DNA from 3 places in the Chryseobacterium sp. WX genome. Region 2 is predicted to be linked to each of the others. Evidence: riboswitches for the same ligand, from Rfam matches in the RefSeq annotation. Region 2 holds a riboswitch; each other region holds the start of a gene.
What was found. Region 2 has a riboswitch for cobalamin ahead of PZ898_RS08645 (acyl-CoA thioesterase). Riboswitches for the same ligand answer to the same signal wherever they lie in the genome.
Positions count from the first base shown of each region.

Region 1 (7,153 bases), 1.9 Mb from region 2:
CACAGGATACTACGCCTGGAAAACTTCAGATCAAATTTGAAAACGGATTTAACAATGTGGGAGATATCGTTCTAAATCAGACGGTTCAGACTTCTGCTAACGGACAGAAACATAACTTTTCTGCTTTGAAATACGTCATCAGTAATATTGCATTGATAGACGAAAACGGAAACGAATTTAAATACAACGAAAATAATCCTGACAAAGGAGCTTTTATCGTAGATCAGGCAGATGCGGTAGCCGGAATTGTTTATCTTAATCTGGATGGCGTTCCGAAAAACAATTACAAAAAAATAAGATTTGGATTAGGTGTGAGTCAAAAAGCGTATTTGCTGGGACAGGACGGACAGGCTGAATTCTGGACAAAAGCCAAGCAGAAGGGAATGTCCTGGTCATGGGCTGCCGGTTATGTATTTGTAAAACTGGAAGGGAAATACGGTACAGATTCTCCTTCAAAAGAATTTATGAATCACACAGGAAATATGGGAAATACTGCAGCCAACAATACTCCTGATCTTTATCGCGAAATTACACTGAATCTTCCGACAACAGCAAGGGTAACGACAAAAATTCGTCCTTCTGTCCATATTCTGGCAGACCTGAACCAATTTTTGAGCGGAGATAGGACACTTACACTTACCACAGCCAATGATATGCTGATGGGTTCAAACCAGCACCTGGTAGATGTTACCAATAATCTTACAAAAATGTTTAAAGTAGACCACGTTCACAATGATTAATTTTTTTGTTAAAACGATACTGGTTCTGCTTGTATTTGTATTGAGTTGCATTTCATGTTCTGATGAGGTGATTCAGCCATTGGAAAAAGATGAAGCCTACAATCTGGAGTTTCCTTCTTATTTTCCGGAAATGACTTTTGATACATCCATTAATCCGATGACCAAAAATGGAGTGGAGCTGGGACGAAAATTATTCTATGAAGGCAGACTTTCAAGAAATAATACCATTTCATGCGGTTTCTGCCATATACAGGAAAATGCTTTTACCCATCACGGTCATACGGTAAGCCATGGGGTAGACGACAGAATCGGAATCAGGAATGCACCGCCCATCCAGAATATGGCTTTTTTGAAAAGATATATGTGGGACGGAGTGATTCACAATCTGAATGAGCAACCCATCAGCCCGATTACCGACGTCAATGAAATGGACAGCTCCATACCGGAAGCTATTTCGAAAATAAAAGATGATCAGAAGTATAAAAAACTGTTCAGAGAAGCTTATGGAGACGAAACCATTACCGGCGAAAGAATTTTAAAAGCATTATCACAGTTTATGGCTTCTTTAATTTCTGCAGATTCAAAATATGACCGGTTCAGACAGGGAAAAGAACAGTTGACTTCAATAGAATCCCAGGGAATGACATTATTCAATCAGAAATGTGCTTCCTGTCATAGCGGAGAGCTGTTTACGGATGAGAGTTTCAGAAATACCGGAATGTATTACAATACAGAATTCAAGGATGCAGGAAGATACAGAGTGAGCCTGAATCAGGTAGATTGGATGAAATTCCGTGTTCCGAGTCTGAGAAATGTAGAATATACCGCACCTTATATGCATGACGGAAGGTTTTATACATTAGATGCGGTTCTTAATTTCTATTCGGATCAGGTAGAAGATAATGTCAATCTTGATCCACAGCTTAAACAGAATGGTCACATAGGAATTGCCATGTACAGTCAGGAAAAACAATCCATCATTGCGTTCCTGAAAACATTATCAGATAAAAGTTTTATATCCAATCCAAAATTTGCAGAATAATTTATAAAAAACATGAAGAAGATTATATTGATAGTAAGTTTGATCGTGTTTAGTCAGTATCAGGCAAAAACCATCAGAGACAGTGCTTATGTTGGTCCCGAAACGCTTAACAGATTCGATTTTGATGATGATTGTGATGCGTGCGGCTGTGCAGCAGGAAATGGATCTTCCGGCTTTGAATCTTTGCTGAATCCACAGTTTATCGGAATCAAATACTTTGCACAACATTACAAAGCCAAGGAAAACTTATTTGTAAAAGACCTCACGCAGGATCAGTATTTCAATACCCTGCAGCTGTGGGGGAAGATTCCACTGACTAAAAAACTAAGTGTTTATGCAAGTCTGCCCTTCCATTTCCATGAAAAGAAAACGATGCAGGGAGATATTAAAATCAACGGTATAGGAGATCTGAATCTGATGGGAATTTACCAGCTGATGAGCTCTAAAGATAATTTCCATCATCTGAGCGGAGGTTTGGGAGTGAAAATTCCACTGGGGAAGTTTGATGAAAAAGGAGCATCCGGTGTCAACCCAAGCTTTCAGTTGGGAACCGGAAGCTGGGATTATCAGGCCGCTTTGAATTATAAGTTTCAGAAAAATAAAGTAGCCGTACTGGTTAATACAGATTACACCATTAAAACAGAGAACAGGAAAAATTACCGTTTTGGAAACCAATGGAACTATGCAGCAACAGGCTTTTATCAGGTTGCAGGAAATGAAAAGTCCATTTTTTCTATAAAAACAGGGGTTCAGGGTGAAGTCTACGCTCAGAACAAACAGTTTGATGAGGCACTGCCGAATACTGCTGGTAGCGCTTTGTACGGAAAACTGGGATTTGAAGCCTCTCACAAAAAGCTGAGCCTGGGAAGTGAACTTATGCTTCCCATGTACACGCATCTGGCGGGAGGAGATATTGAAGCTCAATCAAGATTCAGTGTTTTCCTGAATATTGGCATTTAAAGCGAAACCCTTATTGAAATCATGTTAAAGCTCCTTCGGGAGCTTTAATTGTTTATAAATCATGATTTTAGTTGGGGATTAGGAATAATTATTTATCTTTGCCGGAATTTGGTGAGCCGTAAAAAGCTCTTAAAAGGGAATCCGGTGAAAATCCGGGACAGACCCGCTGCTGTAAGCTCCGCACCAAAGTTTTTGAAGAATATATCCACTGTTTTTTAATGGGAAGGATTTCAAAAATGGAGTAAGTCAGAAGACCTGCCAGACAATAATCGTTTGACGCTTTCGTGGAATAAAGCTTAGGACATCAATGATTCTGTGCAGTGACAGCTGTGCTTTGTCGTTGTATTCTTATACCCCATTAGCGTCTTCATTACCCTAAATGAGCTAATGGCAGCAAAACTAATTACTTCTGCAATTCATAAAGCTGTTTTCACAATATTAGTGTTAACATCTCAACTTGTGTTTTCCCAAACTAATAAAAAAGACAGTCTTCAGGAAGAGACCATTAAAGGAATCAATCTTTATAAAAAGAATTTTAAAGAAATCCTTCCGGCACAAACGCTGCAGGGAGAACAGCTGGAAAGACTAAACAGTCATTCCGTTGCAGATGCACTGCGGTATTTTTCAGGCGTTCAGATTAAAGATTACGGAGGATTGGGTGGTTTGAAAACCATCAACATCCGAAGCATGGGAAGCCAGCATGTAGGGGTTTTTTATGATGGAATTCAATTAGGAAATGCTCAAAACGGACTGGTGGATCTGGGAAGGTACTCTTTGGATGATCTGGAAGAAATATCGTTGTATAACGGACAGAAAAGTGAAATTTTTCAGCCAGCAAAGGACTTTGGCTCTTCTGGGTCTATCTATTTACAGCCTAAAACACCCGTATTTAAAGGAAATAGAAAAACCAATTTGGTGATAAGAGCAAAAAGTGCATCTATTGATCTCTTTAATCCTTCATTCCGGTTGGAACAGAAAATTTCAGACAGGGTTTCTGCCAGTTTCAGTGGCGAATTTATGCAGAGTGACGGAATTTACAGATTCCGTTATGCCAAGAAATATCCTGATGGGCAACAAGCCTATGATACCATTGCAAAAAGACAGGACTCAGATATCAAAGCAAAACGTTTTGAAACTTCTCTCAACGGAACTTTAAATAACGGAAGCTGGAATATCCGTGGCTACGGTTATATTTCAAACCGCGGAATGCCGGCACCTATTGTTAACGGGCGCTTTGAAGGAAGAGGAGCGAGGCTTTCCGATGAGAATTATTTTGTACAGGCTAATCTGAGAAAAAAACTGTTCCCGAAATTTGAAACACAGCTTAAAGCAAAATTTGCTTACGATTACACCCATTTCATGGACACAGTTCGTTCGCAGTCTATTATTTATACCGATAATACCTACATCCAAAGGGAACTTTATCTTTCCTCTTCCAATATTTACTCAATCACTCCCAATTGGGATGTCAGCCTGAGTGGAGATTTTCAGTATAATAACCTGGATGCCACTCTGGATAATTTTTCTTATCCTACACGTTACACTACATTGGTAGCATTGGCAACAACCTATCAGTGGAACAGATTCAAAATTTTGGGAAGCCTTTTAGGAACCTTTACTTTTGAAGAAGTAAGAAAAAATAAAAGACCGGGAGATGCCAGAGAGTGGACACCTGCGGTGTTTATGAGCTATCAGCCGGAAAAAATTCCGGAGCTTACTCTAAGGGCTTTCTATAAAAGAATTTTCAGACTTCCGACCTTCAATGATTTGTATTATACCAATATCGGAAATACCTATCTGAAACCGGAATTCACCAATCAATATGATTTAGGATTTACTTATCAGAAGAATTATAACAACCGTTTCTTTAAAACATTTTATGCTAAAGTAGACGGTTACTACAATAAAGTACAGGATAAAATTGTGGCAGCTCCGAACGGAAGCATGTTCCGCTGGCTGATGATGAACCTTGGACTGGTTGAAATCATTGGTGCAGATGTGAATGTACAGACTGAAATGCAGCTTGGAAAAGTAACCCTCCGACCTTTGCTTTCCTACACCTATCAAAGCGCGAGAGATATAAGTGATCCGGAAGACACGTTTTATCGCAATCAGATTCCTTATGCCCCATGGCATAGTGGATCTTTCAGTCTTATGGCAGATTATAAAGACTGGAGTTTCAATTACAGTGCAATGTACGTAGGAGAAAGATATGACGTGAATCAGGATAACATTCAATACAATTATGTGCAGCCCTGGTATACGCACGATTTGTCTGTTCAGAAAAAATTCAACTGGGCGAATCATCAGTTTAAAATAAGCCTTGAGATGAATAATATTTTCAATCAATACTATGATGTTGTCCTCAATTATCCGATGCCCGGAAGAAACTTTAAACTTATTCTAAACTTCACCCTATGAGAAAACTAAACTTTTATTTTTTATTTCTTGTATTAGCTTTTCTTACTTCATGCCGTACAGATGAAATTATTGTCCGTCAGGAATTGGTAGAAGGGCTTCCTTCAGAAAATACAGCAATAAAAGGCTTCTATATGCTCAATGAAGGGAACATGGGGAGTAATAAATGTACCCTTGATTTTTTTGATTACACCAAAGGAACCTATTACCGGAATATCTACGCAGAAATCAATCCCAATGTCGTAAAAGAGTTGGGGGATGTTGGAAATGATATCAAAGTTTATGGAAGCAAGCTCTATATCGTTGTCAATGTTTCCAATAAAATTGAAGTTCTTGATGCCAAAACGGCCAAACGTATTACCTCTATTCCATTACAAAACTGCCGATACCTTGCTTTCAAAAACGGAAAAGCTTATGCCAGCAGCTACGCCGGACCTGTAGCGATTAACCCGAAAGCACCGAAGGGGAAAGTAGTGGAAATTGATACGGCTTCTCTTTCCATCCAGCGTGAGGTAGTGGTAGGATATCAGCCGGAAGAAATGGAAATTGTGGGTAATCAGTTGTTTGTGGCCAACTCCGGAGGATATAAAGCTCCCGATTATGACAATACTGTTTCGGTAATTGATCTGAATACTTTTACCGAACTCAAAAAAATAAATGTTGCCATCAATCTTCATCACATTAAAAAAGATAATTACGGTGATCTCTATGTAACCTCAAGAGGAGATTATTATAATGTTCCTTCCAGTCTTTATCTCATAGATGCAGCCACGGGAACGGTCAAGAAAGATTTCCATCTCTCCGTGAGTGAAATGACAATCGTAAATGATAAACTCTATTTCTATGGAAATGAATTCAATTACAACACCCACAGCTATAAAAAGACATTTGGAATCATTGATGTAAAAACAGAACAGATCATTGCCAACAGAATTTTTGACAAAGAATATGAAGATGCCATTAAAACCCCTTACGGCATTGCCGTAAATCCCATCACAGAAGATATCTACATGACAGATGCCAGAAATTATGTATCCATGGGATTTTTGTATTGCTTTGATAAAAACGGACACTTTAAATGGAAAACGGAAGGGGGAAATATCCCTGCCCACTTCGCTTTTTTATACAAATAACCAAACTTTAAAAAATGAACAGAAATAGCTTTACTTATTTGAAAATCGGATTTCTATCCTGCTTCCTTGTAGGAGTGATAGCCTGTAAACATGATGATGAAAATGAATTTACATTTAATGGACTTGATGATTCCTATACCATTGAACGTTTAAAGGTTTTGAGTATTCCTACCAATGCTTCAGGATCGGTTACATGGAGTATTAATGACTCTATTATCTCTCAGAATTCAGAACTTGAATTCATCAGTCCTACTGCAGATGCTTATCCTTTGACTTTGAAGATTAACAATAAAGGAAACGAGCAGGTTTTTCATTCTAAAATAATCGTTACCAAAGAAAAAACACCTTACAGTAAATATATTTCTAAAGTATTGGAGTTCCGTCCTGCCGTAGGGCAGTTCATGAACGAAATTCCGGAATATCTACCAGGAAATACTACCGCGAATATGCTTCAGAAAGCCAACGAATCGTTGGTAGGAGGTAATTCCACCATGATCAGTCTTGGTGGCTATGGCGGATATGTAGTGTTTGGTTTTGATCATACGATTCCCAATCTGAATGGACGTGATTTTAAAGTACTGGGAAATGCATTCTTTGGAAATGATGCTGCGGATCAACGTTCAGGATCTTGTGAACCGGGAATTATTATGGTGGCCTACGACAGAAATAAAAATGGGAAGCCTGATAATGATGAATGGTACGAAATTGCTGGCAGTGAATATTTCAAAAATGCTACAGTGAAAGACTACAGCATAACCTATCATAAACCTAACGAAAATAAAATACCTGTACCCGGAACTGAATTCTGGCAGACCGACGTGGAATATATAAAATGGAGTGACAATCTGGGGAATCAGGGC
Region 1 covers NZ_CP120710.1:3,792,313-3,799,465, forward strand. The annotation lists gene PZ898_RS17055 (MbnP family protein) at 1-740, shown strand, start outside; gene PZ898_RS17060 (cytochrome c peroxidase) at 733-1,782, shown strand; gene PZ898_RS17065 (transporter) at 1,795-2,742, shown strand; cobalamin riboswitch at 2,835-3,020, shown strand; gene PZ898_RS17070 (TonB-dependent receptor) at 3,130-5,163, shown strand; gene PZ898_RS17075 (DUF5074 domain-containing protein) at 5,160-6,293, shown strand; gene PZ898_RS17080 (hypothetical protein) at 6,308-7,153, shown strand, end outside.
Region 1: linked by a shared signal. The riboswitch ahead of PZ898_RS17070 (TonB-dependent receptor) and the one ahead of PZ898_RS08645 (acyl-CoA thioesterase) in region 2 are both predicted to bind cobalamin.

Region 2 (7,153 bases):
TAAAGATTTATCAAAAAATCATTACATCATAGGAGGTAATTTTAACCAGTTTAATTACTGGTATAAGGAAAACAATATCAAGTATTACAATATCAAGAAGTTTGGAAAGTACAATGATTACATATCTTATGAAGCTTTTGCTAATTTTGGAAAGAGAGAATGGAAACTTTTATACACTCATGATATTCCAATCAACGATGGACCTTATGTTTTTTCAGGACTACCAGGTTTAGTCATTAAAGCTGAATCATTAGATAAGGATTATTGTTTTGAACTGATTGAAATTAAAAAGTTGAATGAGCAGTCAGAAATAACAAACAACAAAGAAAATATAAGAAAAGAAAAGCTAGTAAAGGACATCAATGATTTTATGAATGACCCTGCCGCTCATCACATTAACTTCAAAAATGATTTGGGAGATAGTTTTAATTATGAGTTTAAGGGGATTAAAGATAAAAATTATGAGGCAACAAATGAATATTTACAGAAAATAATCAATCAGTTTAATAACTATCCGGATAAGGATGTTCCTATAATAACATTCTAATTGAATAAAAAATCAATTTTGAATATTCAAAATACAATATTTTACTACACAATTCCTAGATTAAAAAAAGAGTATTTTTTCAAATACTCTTTTCTATTTTTACTTCTTAATGAACTTTAATCGGGTTACTTTTTCTTTATCTTTCAACTGGATAAAATAAACTCCTTTTGATAAATGGTTAAGGTTTACATGGTGATTTGAAACTTTTCCTTCGTCAATTTTCTGTCCTGCAATATTATAAATTTCATAATCGGCGGCTTCTGAAATCCCTGAAATATTTAAGACATCAGAGGCAGGGTTAGGATAAATTTCAGGTTTTACAGACTTTCCTGATTCTTCCAATCCAAGGGTGAGATTGATTAAATCTACTCCATAATCTTCAACTTCCCCATAGGTAAATGTACTGCAGGCATCTAAAGGTATTGTTTGACTGGAGATAACTCTCATAGTAACGCCGCATAGTGTCACTGCTGCCAAACTTGGAATCGTAAATACAGATACAGCCGGAGCAGCCTGAGTAACATTATTGGCCACCATCACTCTTTCGTTGGATTCAAAAATTCCGTTGGCATTAAGATCAATCCACGCCGTTACTGTTGTTGTGCCTGGAGTTCCCGTCCAGGTATTGGTTACTAAAAGCTTATTTCCTGTAGTTCCTATAAAAAACTTAACTCTACGGCTTAGGTCACTTCTGTAATCTATATAATTGGAAGGTCCGGAGTCACTTACCATTGGTGTGTTAACTCCTGTAGAATTTACGGTCACATTGGAAATATGCATCATCGTGGTATCTGTAGAAGCACTTGCACAATAATTAATGGTAGTGGTAAAAAATATAGGATCAGACCATAATCCCTGTGTTGTACACACTTTCACTACCTGTACTTCATACGTTGTACAAGGTTGCAAACCTGTAATTGTGAAAGAGTTTTGACCCGATACGGGTGTACCCGTCATCCAGAAAGTTGTTCCTGGTATTCTATATCTTATCATATTATCCGGACTATTAGGATCAGCAGTCCAGGTAACTGTTCCAGAAGTAAGTGTTATATTCGACATCTGAGCTCCTGTTGGAGCATTGGTATCACAGTACAATAAAGATTGAGGTTCTTCTTCTATTTTGTGGGTTGCCTGAAGGCTTGAAATTCCCAACATAAAAGAGAATACAAAAAGTAGTTTTTTGGTCATGTTTATCAGTTTTAAAATTTCCTTGAAAAATAGGGTATTTTTTCAAATATAGCTTATACTTTCTCCATATAGCATTGTATTTTTTAATATTTTTGACAATAAAGTGTAAAACACACAGAAACTCTATGCTTTAATATATGTTCAAAAGTATTTCTACTCTCTGGATTTTTTATAAAAAAATAATAATTCCCACCTTGATATTTTCTTTATTAGCTTCTTGTTTATCCTCTTTCAATATTGAGAACTTTGGATTGAGTTTTCTTTTAATATCTCTTGTTCTTCATTATTTTATATATGAACTCCGGTTTAAAAATGAATATTACTTTTATGCCAATTTAGGGTTTTCCAGAGGTTTCCTTTGGGGATTCACGGTAGCTGTCTGTGTGATTGTCAAAATAATAACAGGAATTTTATGAGCAAGCTTCATATTGACAGCATAACCAAGTCTTTTAAAGATAATAATATCCTTCGGGATATTTATTTAGGATGTGAAACCGGGCAGATTATTGGAATTCTGGGCAGAAATGGTGTTGGCAAATCAACATTATTAAAAATTATTTTTGGAACTGTCAGTAGTGATACCCAGTTTATAAGATACAATGACAAAGTTCTGAAAAGCATTTCTGATAGAAAAAACAGAATTGCTTACCTGCCACAGGATATTTTCTTACCGAAGTACAATACCATTAAAACCTTAATTCCTCTTTTTTGCAATAAAAAAAATACAGATCTGTTATTGACTTCAGATCTGATCCGTCCTTTTTTGTCGGAAAAACCTAAAGATCTTTCCAGAGGTGAGCAGAGAGTCATTGAAGCTTTAATGATAATTTATTCTGAAGCTGATTTTGTTTTACTGGACGAGCCCTTCCATAGCCTTTCTCCAAAAATTTCTGCAGCATTGAAAGCTGCAATCATTGAACAGTCTGCGTATAAGGGATTCATTATTTCTGATCATAATTATCAGGAAGTTCTTGATATTTCACACCAAATATTTCTTCTGCGTGAAGGCTATCTAAAACAAATACAAGATTTAAAAGAACTGCAGCGGTATAATTATCTTCCGAAAAGCATTTAATTTATATATTTGAGGGATCAAAAAATTTTCATGATGACTTTCATAAACAAAGCATTCTATTTATCCGCTTTCAGTATTTTATCTATTGCTTTTGTAAAAGGGCAGACTAAAGTTCCTTTTGGAGTTGTAAAAGCTGAAGAAGGATATGCCAACGTACGTGTACATAAAGACGATTACCGAAAAATTGTAGACAAGATCCGTATGCGTAAAGGAGATGTATTTGTTTATGTAAAACCTGCTCCCGGAGAAACAGAATGGATCTGGATCAAATATCCGGAGAAACAGGATGACGACAAACCTTTTGTACGGTATGAAACTCTGGATAAAGAAGGAATGGTAAATAAAGGGCGTATTGCTTATGTAGACCAGCTTCCTGCCTACACTCCATCTAAATCTAAAAACGGAAGATCTCTTATTTTTACTGACAATTCTGATCCTAAGATTCCTACTGCCCAAAGAAGCAAAGTGGTGATTGATATTTATCCTTCCAATGCAGGATACCGTAAAAAGGAAAAAGATGCAGAAGGAAAAATTCTTACCATTGATAAAGTAAAACCATGGGGAATTGGAAATGACCTTCCTGAAGGAATGACTGAAATCAAATCCATCAGAGTACAGCAACCCGGAAGAGGATCTGTTTTTGTAAGAGAAGCCATCAAAAATATGTTCCAGCCTACCATGGATTTTGAAAACGTTGGAGTAACCTCACTTGACAACGATAATATTTTTCTTTATATGATAAACGGTTCAGGGGAAAACAGATACACTACTCTCTGGACGATTAAGAAAGGAAGAGTAATCAGCCAGATTATTTACCATAATCCGGAATAAATTCATTATTTTTGCATTCGAAAAGTTTTTACGCTTATTCATCACAGAAATTGGTTCTGCATCACTGCAGATTAAAAGGGAACCGTGTGAAAATCACGGACTGTCGCGCAACTGTAAGTAACTGAAGTCTTTATCAAAGATCCACTGTGCGAGGCATGGGAAGGAGATAAATGATGTTACAAGTCAGGAGACCTGCCTTTTTCTTAAACATGTAACTTTCGCGATTTGAAGTTGTATTGATCTGATGGATTGTTTCAGGAATTCTATAAGTTCCTGTTATTATTCTGTTGTTTCCAATCATTTCCTATCGCTTTAATTAATAATGATATATGACTACAGAAGAAAGAATTGAAGCATCCGAAACCAGAATCTTTAAAGCGGTTTTCCCTAACACAACCAATCACTATGATACCCTTTTTGGAGGTACAGCGATGCAGCTGATGGATGAGGTAGCTTTTATCACCGCAACCCGTTTTGCCAGAAAAAGAGTGGTAACGGTAAGCAGTGACAAGATCGATTTTAAAAAACCTATTCCTGCCGGAACCATCGTTGAGCTGATCGGGAAAGTTTCATACGTGGGAAAAACCAGTATGAAAGTAAACGTTGAAATTTACACCGAGCAGATGTATTCCTATGAAAGAGAAAAAGCAATTATTGGTGATTTTACTTTTGTAGCGATTGACGAATTCAAGAAACCAATCCAAATACTATAAACAATAAAGTTTCGGGCGGCCAGAGGCCGCCCGAAACTTTTCCATTCAACACAACATAGTATATCTCAACCAAAGAATGATTGGACTTCATTTGTTTTTTTATTTACTTTTAGCATGGCAAAAAAATTATTTTTACATTGCTGTCACTAAAAACTATAGAAGAACCGATATTTCATGAAAAAGATTATTGTAATCATTACCCTTATCCTATCCATTACATTAAGAGCACAAAAAGACGTTAAAATTGAACTTTCAGAAAGTTACGAATTAGGAAATATTATTCTGGCCCTCACTGAATATGGCAGAACAGATCCTTATGACGTACAGAAAATCCCACCATATTATGATGAAATCATCACGTATTTTGAGCCTGTAAAAGATCATCCTTTACTAAAAAAAGTAAATTATTCAAGAAAAGATTGGAAAAAATTCTTAGGCTTCCGAACTGATTTCTATGCATTTTCTTTTGATGAAAAAGGCTTACTTAAAAGAGATTTTCCTTTCAATTCCTTTGGTCCTAAAGAAGTAGATGAAAATCTGGAGCTCATCAATGACTTTGTAAAGAAATCAAATTACAGAACCTTTTATAAAAATCATCAGTCGTTTTACAATACTTTAATTGCCAATTACAAAGAGTATTATTACATCAATGATACTTATACTTTTTTGGATAAAATAGCAAAAAGACCAGCCAATGAAACAGATAAGAAATACATTATTGCCATATCTCCTTTGGTAGGCGGACAGAATTGCCACAGGGATATCAATAGCTCCTTAACTGTAGACTTTCCAAATATCGGAGAAGATCTTATCCTTGGAAATTTAAAAGGTAATCTCGCAAGAAGGATTCTTGATAATCACACCGTATTTTCAGAAATCGATCATGGGTATGTAAATCCTATTTCAGATCAGTACTCAAAGGAAATAACGGAAAGCTTCAACCTTACGAATTGGGATAAAAAATCAGGATACCCGGGAATAAATTCATTCAATGAATATATGACATGGGCTGTTTACGATTTGTTCATCAACGAAAAATTTCCAGAAGAAAAAACAGACAGTCTTTCGGCGATTTATCATAAAGTGAATATCCGACGCGGTTTTATTGCTCAGAATTTATTCTCGGAGAAGCTTATAGAGCTTTATAAAAAGGAAAAGAATCTGGAAAAATTATATATTCCATTATTAAAGTGGACGAAGAAAACAGGAAACAAAATTTCCCAGCCTTCCGTTGTCAATTCCAATAATAAAGAATTTGAGAAAACTGATCTCAATAATATCGTGGTACAATTCACAGAGCCTATGAAAAAAACAAAGACTCTTCAGCTCAAATTATATGAATACATTGATGGAAAAGAAACCCGCAATACCATCATTATCGTTAAAAATCCGGTCTGGTCTAAAGACGGGAAAGAAGTGAAATTCAGCCTGGATACTTCTTATAAAAATTTTGTACTGGGATTTTATGTACATAACAGTATGGCTGGATTTTATTCAAAGAAGGGAATTTTATTAAATCCCGACAATTACTTATTACTAGCCTCTTAAAACATTTCAGATGATCTATAAAAAGACCCTGCCCAATAAGCGGGCAGGGTCTTCTTTTTTCAATTATTTCAGTACTTTTTCTGTTTCCAGACTTCTGTTCAGCAAAAGCTCAAAAGCCTCTCCCATTTCATCAGATGCTCTGCTGATTGCATTTTCAAGCATATTTCGAATTTGTCTTTCTGTCACTCCAGCTTCAGTCCAGCTTTTTCCGGAAGTATGAGAATTTAAGATAAACGGCATGATTCTGTCAATTCCACATGCAAAGATAGCATCCGGAGTTTTCTCATCTTCAAACTCAAGCCATAAATTAAAGAATTCTGTACGTAAAGGTTCATCCAGAATTCCAAAGATTTTCTGAGCAGAAGCTTTCTCTCTTTCGAACTTTCCTACCATTGCCTTTTCATCAAAAATAAAAGTGTCTCCGGCATCAATCTCCACAAGATCATGAATGGAAAGCATTCTTATCACTCTTAACAAATCAATATCTGCACGGTTTTTAGCATACGGATAAAGGATCTGAGCCAGAATAATAATCTGCCATGAGTGTTCCGCTGTATTCTCTCTCCGGGAATCGTCTGCATTATAATTTCTTCGCTGTACATTTTTAAGTGCATCTACTGCCAGAATAAAATCGATCTCTTTCTGAATTTTCATCTTACTTCTTATTTCTGTTATATTGATCAGACGGATATACCTTTGTTTTGGTAATCCATTTATTATTTATCTTTTCTTTAGTGGTCACTTTTACACTACCTTCAATGCTCATATCCTCTTCTTTTTCAAAGACTTTATCAAGTCCTTTATTCGGAATTACAACATATTCTGATGTAAAAATATCACAGCAGCCGGACTTTCCATAAGAAATTAGACGTTTACGCTTGGCATCAACATCAAAAATATCCAGACCGTTTGAACCCAGCTCTGTAAGTTCATCACTTTTTACAAACCCTAATCTTGTCTTGTTGAAGACATATACATCATAAGATGCCCCGCTATAATTTCCCATATTTCCGTTCCTTATGGCAACATCTTCCGTTCCATCGAAATTAAAATCATCTATAATTACGGCACGCTGATCTTTCAAAAGGGGGATCAATTTCCCCTGGATCGGTTTTTGACCTTGTTCTGTATATAAAACCAGATCCTCTGAAACAAAAGTCTGTACTTTGCTGTTTTTATGATCAAACAATTCCACCGTTCCCTTTCCTCCGCATCTGTCATCATAACAATTTTCTACATGGATGACAGCAT
Region 2 covers NZ_CP120710.1:1,915,416-1,922,568, forward strand. The annotation lists gene PZ898_RS08625 (GLPGLI family protein) at 1-547, shown strand, start outside; gene PZ898_RS08630 (GEVED domain-containing protein) at 647-1,735, opposite strand; gene PZ898_RS08635 (ATP-binding cassette domain-containing protein) at 2,148-2,810, shown strand; gene PZ898_RS08640 (hypothetical protein) at 2,841-3,641, shown strand; cobalamin riboswitch at 3,676-3,856, shown strand; gene PZ898_RS08645 (acyl-CoA thioesterase) at 3,971-4,354, shown strand; gene PZ898_RS08650 (DUF4932 domain-containing protein) at 4,529-5,902, shown strand; gene PZ898_RS08655 (HD domain-containing protein) at 5,966-6,556, opposite strand; gene PZ898_RS08660 (hypothetical protein) at 6,558-7,153, opposite strand, start outside.

Region 3 (7,153 bases), 160 kb from region 2:
ATTTCAGAAATGCTTTATCTGCTAACATATTGAAGTCCGGACCGGACTGTCCTTTGGTGGTAAGGGAGCAGAAAATAAAAATAAACAGTAAAGTTTGAAATAATTTTTGTCTTGTTAATTTGCTTTTTGTGTTTTTTTGAATAGTTCTGGTAAAATCCATATTCAAAATATTGTTTTGTATCTGTTTGTTTATCAGTTTTATAAAAAATAAGTTCTTTTAAAATTCACGAATTATGAAAGCCAATTTCTTTTGGTAAGGTGAATATTGTATTAATATTGTTTTTACCAATTCGAAACGCTAAATATAATAAAATATGAAAAATTTTTACAAAGTATCAATGAAAATGTTGACAGCTTGTCTTTTTCTGAAATTTGGTTTTGCAGAAGCTCAGCTTACTGTAATAGGTTTGGGAAATTATAATGTAGGGGCAGTCTCTGACAATGGAGTGGTAAGCATGCATACAAGCGCAGGAGGAATATATAAATGGAATGCAGCAGGAGGACTTGTACAGATAGGTTCTATATCAAACGGTTATCCGGCAGCGGGTAGAACTGTTGTTTCGAATGACGGAACCAAAATTTCGTCCTCTATAACAAATGCAGCAACGGGATTTAATGAAATATCAACCTATGATGTAGCTACTTCGACCTGGGTAAACAGAGGCGGGCTTGTTCCTACAGGATGGGACGGTAGCGTAAGTTCAACCTGGGGGATGACTACCAATGGAAGCACGATTGTAGGTTTAGGTTTTCTTACTGCTGCAAACGCACATGCTGTGAAATGGGATGAAGTAAACGGAATGGTAGATCTGGGAAGTATCGTTGCAGGACGCAGCTCCAGAGCAAACGCAATCAATGCGGCAGGAACAGTAATTGTAGGTTGGCAGGATGAGCCAACCGGAACAAGAAGTGGGGCTAAATGGCAGGATGGAGTAGAAACTTTTATTACTGATAATAATGGAAATAATGTAGGGGAAGCAGGAGGAATTTCTGCAGATGGAAATACAATCATAGGCTCAGCAAATCCTAATCCCTATGTCTGGAATGCTGTGAGCGGACTTACTTATATAACGCATCCTAATGCTTCTTTCAGCTTCAAAGGAGGTGCCACCGGGATTTCTGCTGATGGGAAAAAAGTAATTGGATATTATAGAGCATTTGGAGCACCTCCTATGTCAGGGGAAGGTTTTATCTGGACTTCTGCTACCGGAAGGATCAATCTGAATGATTATGCAGCCTCTTTGGGAATTGCAACGAATGGAGTAACCATGGGGCTTCCTTTGGCCATTTCACAGGACGGAAAGAAAATTGCCGGATCAGGGACGAATGCTTCAGGGCAGATGATCGCTTTTTATCTGGATACTTCTCAATTTTTATCGGTGAATGATGCAGTGAAAGAGAAAAATAATATGGGTGTCTATCCTAATCCTGTGACTGATATTCTATGTTTTAAAGGAACAGGAAAAATAGAGAAAGCCGAAATTTATAATATGGTGGGACAAAAGGTAAAATCATTTGATTCGGTAGAAGGGCAGATTGATGTTTCATCCCTGTCAAAAGGAGATTATATTTTGCAATACTCTATGAAGGGAGGAAAACAAGAGACTTATAAATTCATTAAAAAATAACATATATAAATAGTAAAGTAGTGGGATGAATGGCTGTTTTCAATATTGAAAGCGGCCGTTCTTTTTTGTGTATATAGCAAAAGGATAGCATGTTGTGTATAGAAAAGTCTGGTTTTTGGTGAATACATATAAAAAACTATCTTTGCAAAAATTTTGGTTTCCAGTATTTTGGAATGAAAAGGGAATCGGGTGTAACTCCCGGACTGTCCCCGCAACTGTAAATCGCAACTCAAGTTTCTGCAAAAAACCACTGTTTAATAACGGGAAGGTGCAGAATGCGAAAGTCAGGAGACCTGCCGGAATTATAATTAAAAAACATATTGCTTTCGGAGGAAAAGTAAAAAAGTATGGATATAAAAAGATCTTTAGTACTGCTTTTTTCATCTTATGGCTGTTTTCTTTTTGCACAAGAGAAAGCCATCGATACTGTTTATGTCTTCGACAATCAGATGAATAGGGTGAAACTTTTTCATCCCGTAAAAATAATTTCGGCAGAAGATGCTGAGAAAAACTCCAGTAATCTTTCTGAACTTCTGAGATTTCAGTCACAGGTTTTTATCAAAGAAAATGGCCGTGGTGCCGTTTCTTCACCTTCTTTCAGGGGAACTACCGCTCAGCAGACTGCTTTTGTGTGGAATGGAATTAATATTAATTCTAATTTTCTGGGACAGGGAGATATTAATAATATTGCTTTGTTCGGCTATGATCAGATTGGTATAAAAGCTGGTGGTGGAAGTGTAGTATATGGAAGTGGTGCCATCGGGGGAAGTATTCACCTGAATAATACCCTGGATTTTAATAAAGGCTTCCATGGTTCTTTATTTTCTGAAGTGGCTTCTTTTAATACCTATAATAACTTTATAAAAGGTTCTTACAGCAATGATAAGTTCAGTTTTAAGGCTTCTGGAAATTATTCTGTAAGTGAAAATGATTATAAGGTAAGTGACCTGAACTATATCAACAGAAACGGAAGTTATTACAATACAACGTTCAATGTAGGAACATCCTATAAAATCACAAACGATCATAAAATTTCGTGGCAGAGCCAGTTTTTTGATTCTTCACAACGCTTTCCTGTATATGAAGAAACGGGAACAAAAACGAAATATAAAACTCAAAGTGTAAGAAGCCTTCTTTCCTGGGACTGGAACAAAACAAAGTTCAGTAATTCCCTTAAAGCAGCTTATACGGAAGAGAATTTTCAATTTTTGGGTTCGTTAAATCAGCCTAAATCAAGTAGTGGAACCGGGAAAAATTATATCTTTAAAAATGACTTTAATTATTTCCTGAATTCAAAGTGGAATTTTAATATCATAGGAGAGTTTCAGGTTAATAAAGGAGAAGGATATCAAAACGGAATATCCAGCGTCAGTAGAAATATTGGTTCTGTTTCAGGATTGTTAAGATATTTTGCAACAAAAGATCTGCGTTTTGAGGGTGGATTCAAGAAAGATTTCGTGGAAGATGTGAAGTCACCGTTGATGTATTCGTTCTCCGGAAAATGGAGTGCAGCAAAATGGTATGATGTAAGCCTTAATGTATCAAAAAACTTCAGATTTCCATCCTTTAATGATATTTACTATGAACCGGGAGGAAATAAAGACCTGAGACCGGAAACCTCTACCCAGTTCGATATGACGAATGTGTTTAAAGCAGGAGATTTCAGACTTACTTTGTCTCCATACTATATGAACATCACAGATCTTATTGCATGGCTTCCAACGGCTAAAGGATACTGGCAGGCATTCAATGTCAATAAAGTTGAATCCTATGGATTAGAATCCCAGTTGTCCTTTAGCAAACAATGGGGTAATCATAAAATCCGGGCCAATGCAGGATACTATTATGCAAAGTCTATTGATAAAGAAACGAAAATGCAGAGACCTTACGTTCCTATGCACAGAGGAAATGCCAATATAGATTACGAATATGGTTTCTTTAAACTTTTCGCACAGGGGCAGCTGAATGGCGTTACGTATACTACAAGTGACGAAAAAAGGTCAGATGCCATAGATCCTTATTTTCTTTTAAATATGGGAATCTCTGCAACTTTAGCCAAAAAATATACCTTAGGGTTCAAAGTGAATAATCTAACCAATACATACTACAAAACGGTTTCTTTCTATCCTTTACCCAAAAGAAATTATAGTGTGTATGCAGCAATAAATTTTTAAAAATTAAAATTGAGTAAATATGAAAATAACTAAACTTTTAACTGTATTATTTGCAGTAGTGTTATTGTTTAACATTTCTTCATGTTCAAGTAGTTCTGACGAGATTGAAGTTTCTCCAATCACTTATCAGAACGGATATTTTATCTCTAATGAAGGAAACTATAACAGTCAGGGAGCTAAGGTAACATTTGTGACAAGAAATTTAAGCCTGAAGCAAGACGATGTATATGGTTATAACAACAACAAAGAGATTCTTGGTGATGTTCTTCAGACGATTGGTCTTAACGAAAACAAAGCTTATCTTGTTTTGAATAACTCTAATAAAATTGTAGTAGTAGACCGTTATACATTCAAAAAGTTAGGAGTAATTACAGATCAGCTTGATAACCCAAGAGGAATTACTTTTGCTAACAACTTCATCTATGTTGCTAATACCAACTTTACTGCACATACTCAAAGTATAACGAAATATAAGGCTTCTGACTATTCATTTGTAAGTAAAATCAATATGACTGAAGTTTCTGATAAAACAGTAGAGGCAGGAGGAAATGTTTTTGTACAGAATGCTTCATCAGGGTACGGAAATAAGATTACTTATATCAATACTTCTAACGATGCTAAAACTGAAATTACCGTTCCAAATGGTCAGATTGGAAATACAGTATCATACAAATCTAATGTTTATACAATTTCTTCAACAGCTACAGATTCTTATATCTATAAAATTTCAAGTACCGGAGCGCTTACACCGGTAATTACTTTGACAGGAATTCCTAATGCTACGAACCTTCAGATTGATAACGATAAAATCTACTTCAGTTCTGCCAATAAAGTATATACAACGAGTTTGGCTATACCTGCAATTCCTGCAACTCCATTATTAACAGCTGCAGATGGCGGTCCTTACTTTACACTGTATGGATTTAATGTTATTGATGGAAGGATTTTTGCATCAGACGTTAAGCAGTTCACACAGGATAGTGAAATGGTAGTATATTCAGCAGTTACAGGTGCTCAGATCAGTTCTTTTAAAACAGGAGGTATCGGTGCTAGTGGAACATACCTGAATCCATAATGTGTGATAACATATAAAGAAATAATTTTTTATTTTTTCATCATTTGTGTTTTTTTCCGGCCGGTTTCGAAGAAACCGGCCGGCTTTGTTTTCCTAGGGAAACAAAAAAACCTGCGGGATGGAACATCCCGCAGGTTTTATATTTTATATCAGTTGAATTATAGGGTTAACCCCAGTTTTTCAGCCTCAGCAATCACAAATTTTGTTGCTTCTTCTTTTTCATTAGGAATTTCACCCTCAAGAATAGCCTCTTTCACCTTCTCTTTTAGAATTCCGATTTCACGGCCTGGCTTAAGGTGAAACATTTCCATAATCTCTTCACCGGTAATAGGAGGTTGAAAGTTTCTTACCTGATCTTTTTCCTCTACTTCTTTGATCTTTACGGCTACATATTCAAAGTTTCTTTTGAATTTTTCTTGCTTTTTAGAGTTTTTAGTGGTAATGTCTGCCTTGCAAAGCGTGAAAAGATCTTCAAGATTTTCTCCGGCATCAAATAAAAGTCTTCTCAATGCAGAATCTGAAGCATCATCCGTGATCAGCGCGATAGGTCTTGACGAAAGTTTCACCATCTTCTGAACATATTTCATGTCACTTCCCAAAGGCAGTTTTAATCTTTGAAAAAGTGTTTTTACCATTTTTGAGCCCAAAAATTCATGTCCGTGAAATGTCCATCCTGTTCCTTCTACAAACTTTTTTGTTGGAGCTTTTCCAATGTCATGAAGAAGGGCAGACCAGCGAAGCCAAAGATTATCGGTATTCACCGAAATATTATCCACTACTTCCAGCGTATGATAAAAATTATCTTTGTGAGTTTGTCCTTCCACTTCTTCCACTCCTTTCAGTTCGATCAGCTCTGGAATAATCAGCTTCATAAGACCGGTTTGTTCCATTAGTCTTAATCCGATAGACGGTTTTTCAGACAACATTATTTTGTTGAACTCTACCATGATTCTTTCCATAGAAACGATCTTGATTCTTTCTGCTTCCTGCTGGATCGCTTTCAAAGAGTTTTCCTCAATTTTAAAATTTAAAGTTGAAGCAAAACGTACTGCCCTCATCATTCTTAATGGGTCATCAGAATAAGTTTGAGCAGGTTCTAACGGTGTTCTTAAAATTCCTTTTTCAAGATCTTCGATTCCATTGAACGGATCAATCAGTTCTCCGAAGTTTTCTTTATTTAAAGAAATAGCCATCGCATTGATGGTAAAATCTCTTCTTTTCTGGTCATCTTCCAGGCTTCCGCCCTCCACTTCCGGCTTTCGGCTGTTTTCTGTATAGCTTTCCTTTCTTGCTCCCACAAATTCAAGTTCAAGTTCTTTGTACTTGATCATCGCGGTTCCATACGTTTTGAATACAGAAACCTTTAATTTAGGATCTATATCCTGAGCTACATTCTGAGCAAGCTCAATACCGCTTTGTTCCGTTACAAAGTCTATATCTGTAGAAGCTTTTCTGTTCATCAGAAGGTCTCGTACATAACCGCCCACTATGTATACAGACTGGTTATTCCTTTCTGCTGCTTCAGAAATGATTTTAAATAGTTTTAAATTCTTATTTTGATTAAGATTAATTTTCATCGTTAATAATAGTGACAATTTCTACGTATGTTATCCATTAGTCATAATGAGCATACATTCTACTAATTTTTCCCTCTTCATTAAAAAACATAACTTCAACAGCATGTTTATCCATAATCGACTTATAAAATAATGCTACAGAATCTACTCCCGCTGTGGAATGTTTCAGATCAAAATGAAGGTCCGGAAACTTATCCAATGCCTTTTTCCAGTATTCACGGACAGATTCTTTTCCTTTTAAAGAACTTTCTTTACCTTCAGTAGCCAGAGCGATCATAGGAGTGGTGATCTCAATATCATCCGAATAATGAGAAAGTATATCCTCTAGATCATGAGAATTCCACGCATTGATCCACATTTGAGCAAATTCGTGATGATTCATAGCAAATAGTTTATGAGTTGAGTTTGCAAAGATAGAATTAAAAAAAAGAAATCCTGCCGATATGAACTGACAAGACTCTAAAAAGTAAACATAAAAGTTCAGAATTCTTATTCTCTAAGAACTTTTATTCTGTTGTCATTCCATATTTTGATCACCGAAGAACCTGAGTATTTTGAAACTTTTTCTCTGTCTTCTTCCACTGCATAATCTACAAGGCTGATCATCTCCTCAGAAATATCAGAGAATTTTAACGGACTTTTTTCACCACTGAAGTTGGCAGAGGTAGATACCAGAGGTCTGTTCAGCTTTGTTATCAG
Region 3 covers NZ_CP120710.1:2,071,745-2,078,897, reverse strand. The annotation lists gene PZ898_RS09335 (AraC family transcriptional regulator) at 1-160, opposite strand, end outside; gene PZ898_RS09330 (T9SS type A sorting domain-containing protein) at 315-1,628, shown strand; cobalamin riboswitch at 1,766-1,944, shown strand; gene PZ898_RS09325 (TonB-dependent receptor) at 1,976-3,802, shown strand; gene PZ898_RS09320 (DUF5074 domain-containing protein) at 3,822-4,877, shown strand; gene PZ898_RS09315 (HD domain-containing protein) at 5,036-6,454, opposite strand; gene PZ898_RS09310 (nuclear transport factor 2 family protein) at 6,492-6,836, opposite strand; gene PZ898_RS09305 (L-threonylcarbamoyladenylate synthase) at 6,944-7,153, opposite strand, start outside.
Region 3: linked by a shared signal. The riboswitch ahead of PZ898_RS09325 (TonB-dependent receptor) and the one ahead of PZ898_RS08645 (acyl-CoA thioesterase) in region 2 are both predicted to bind cobalamin.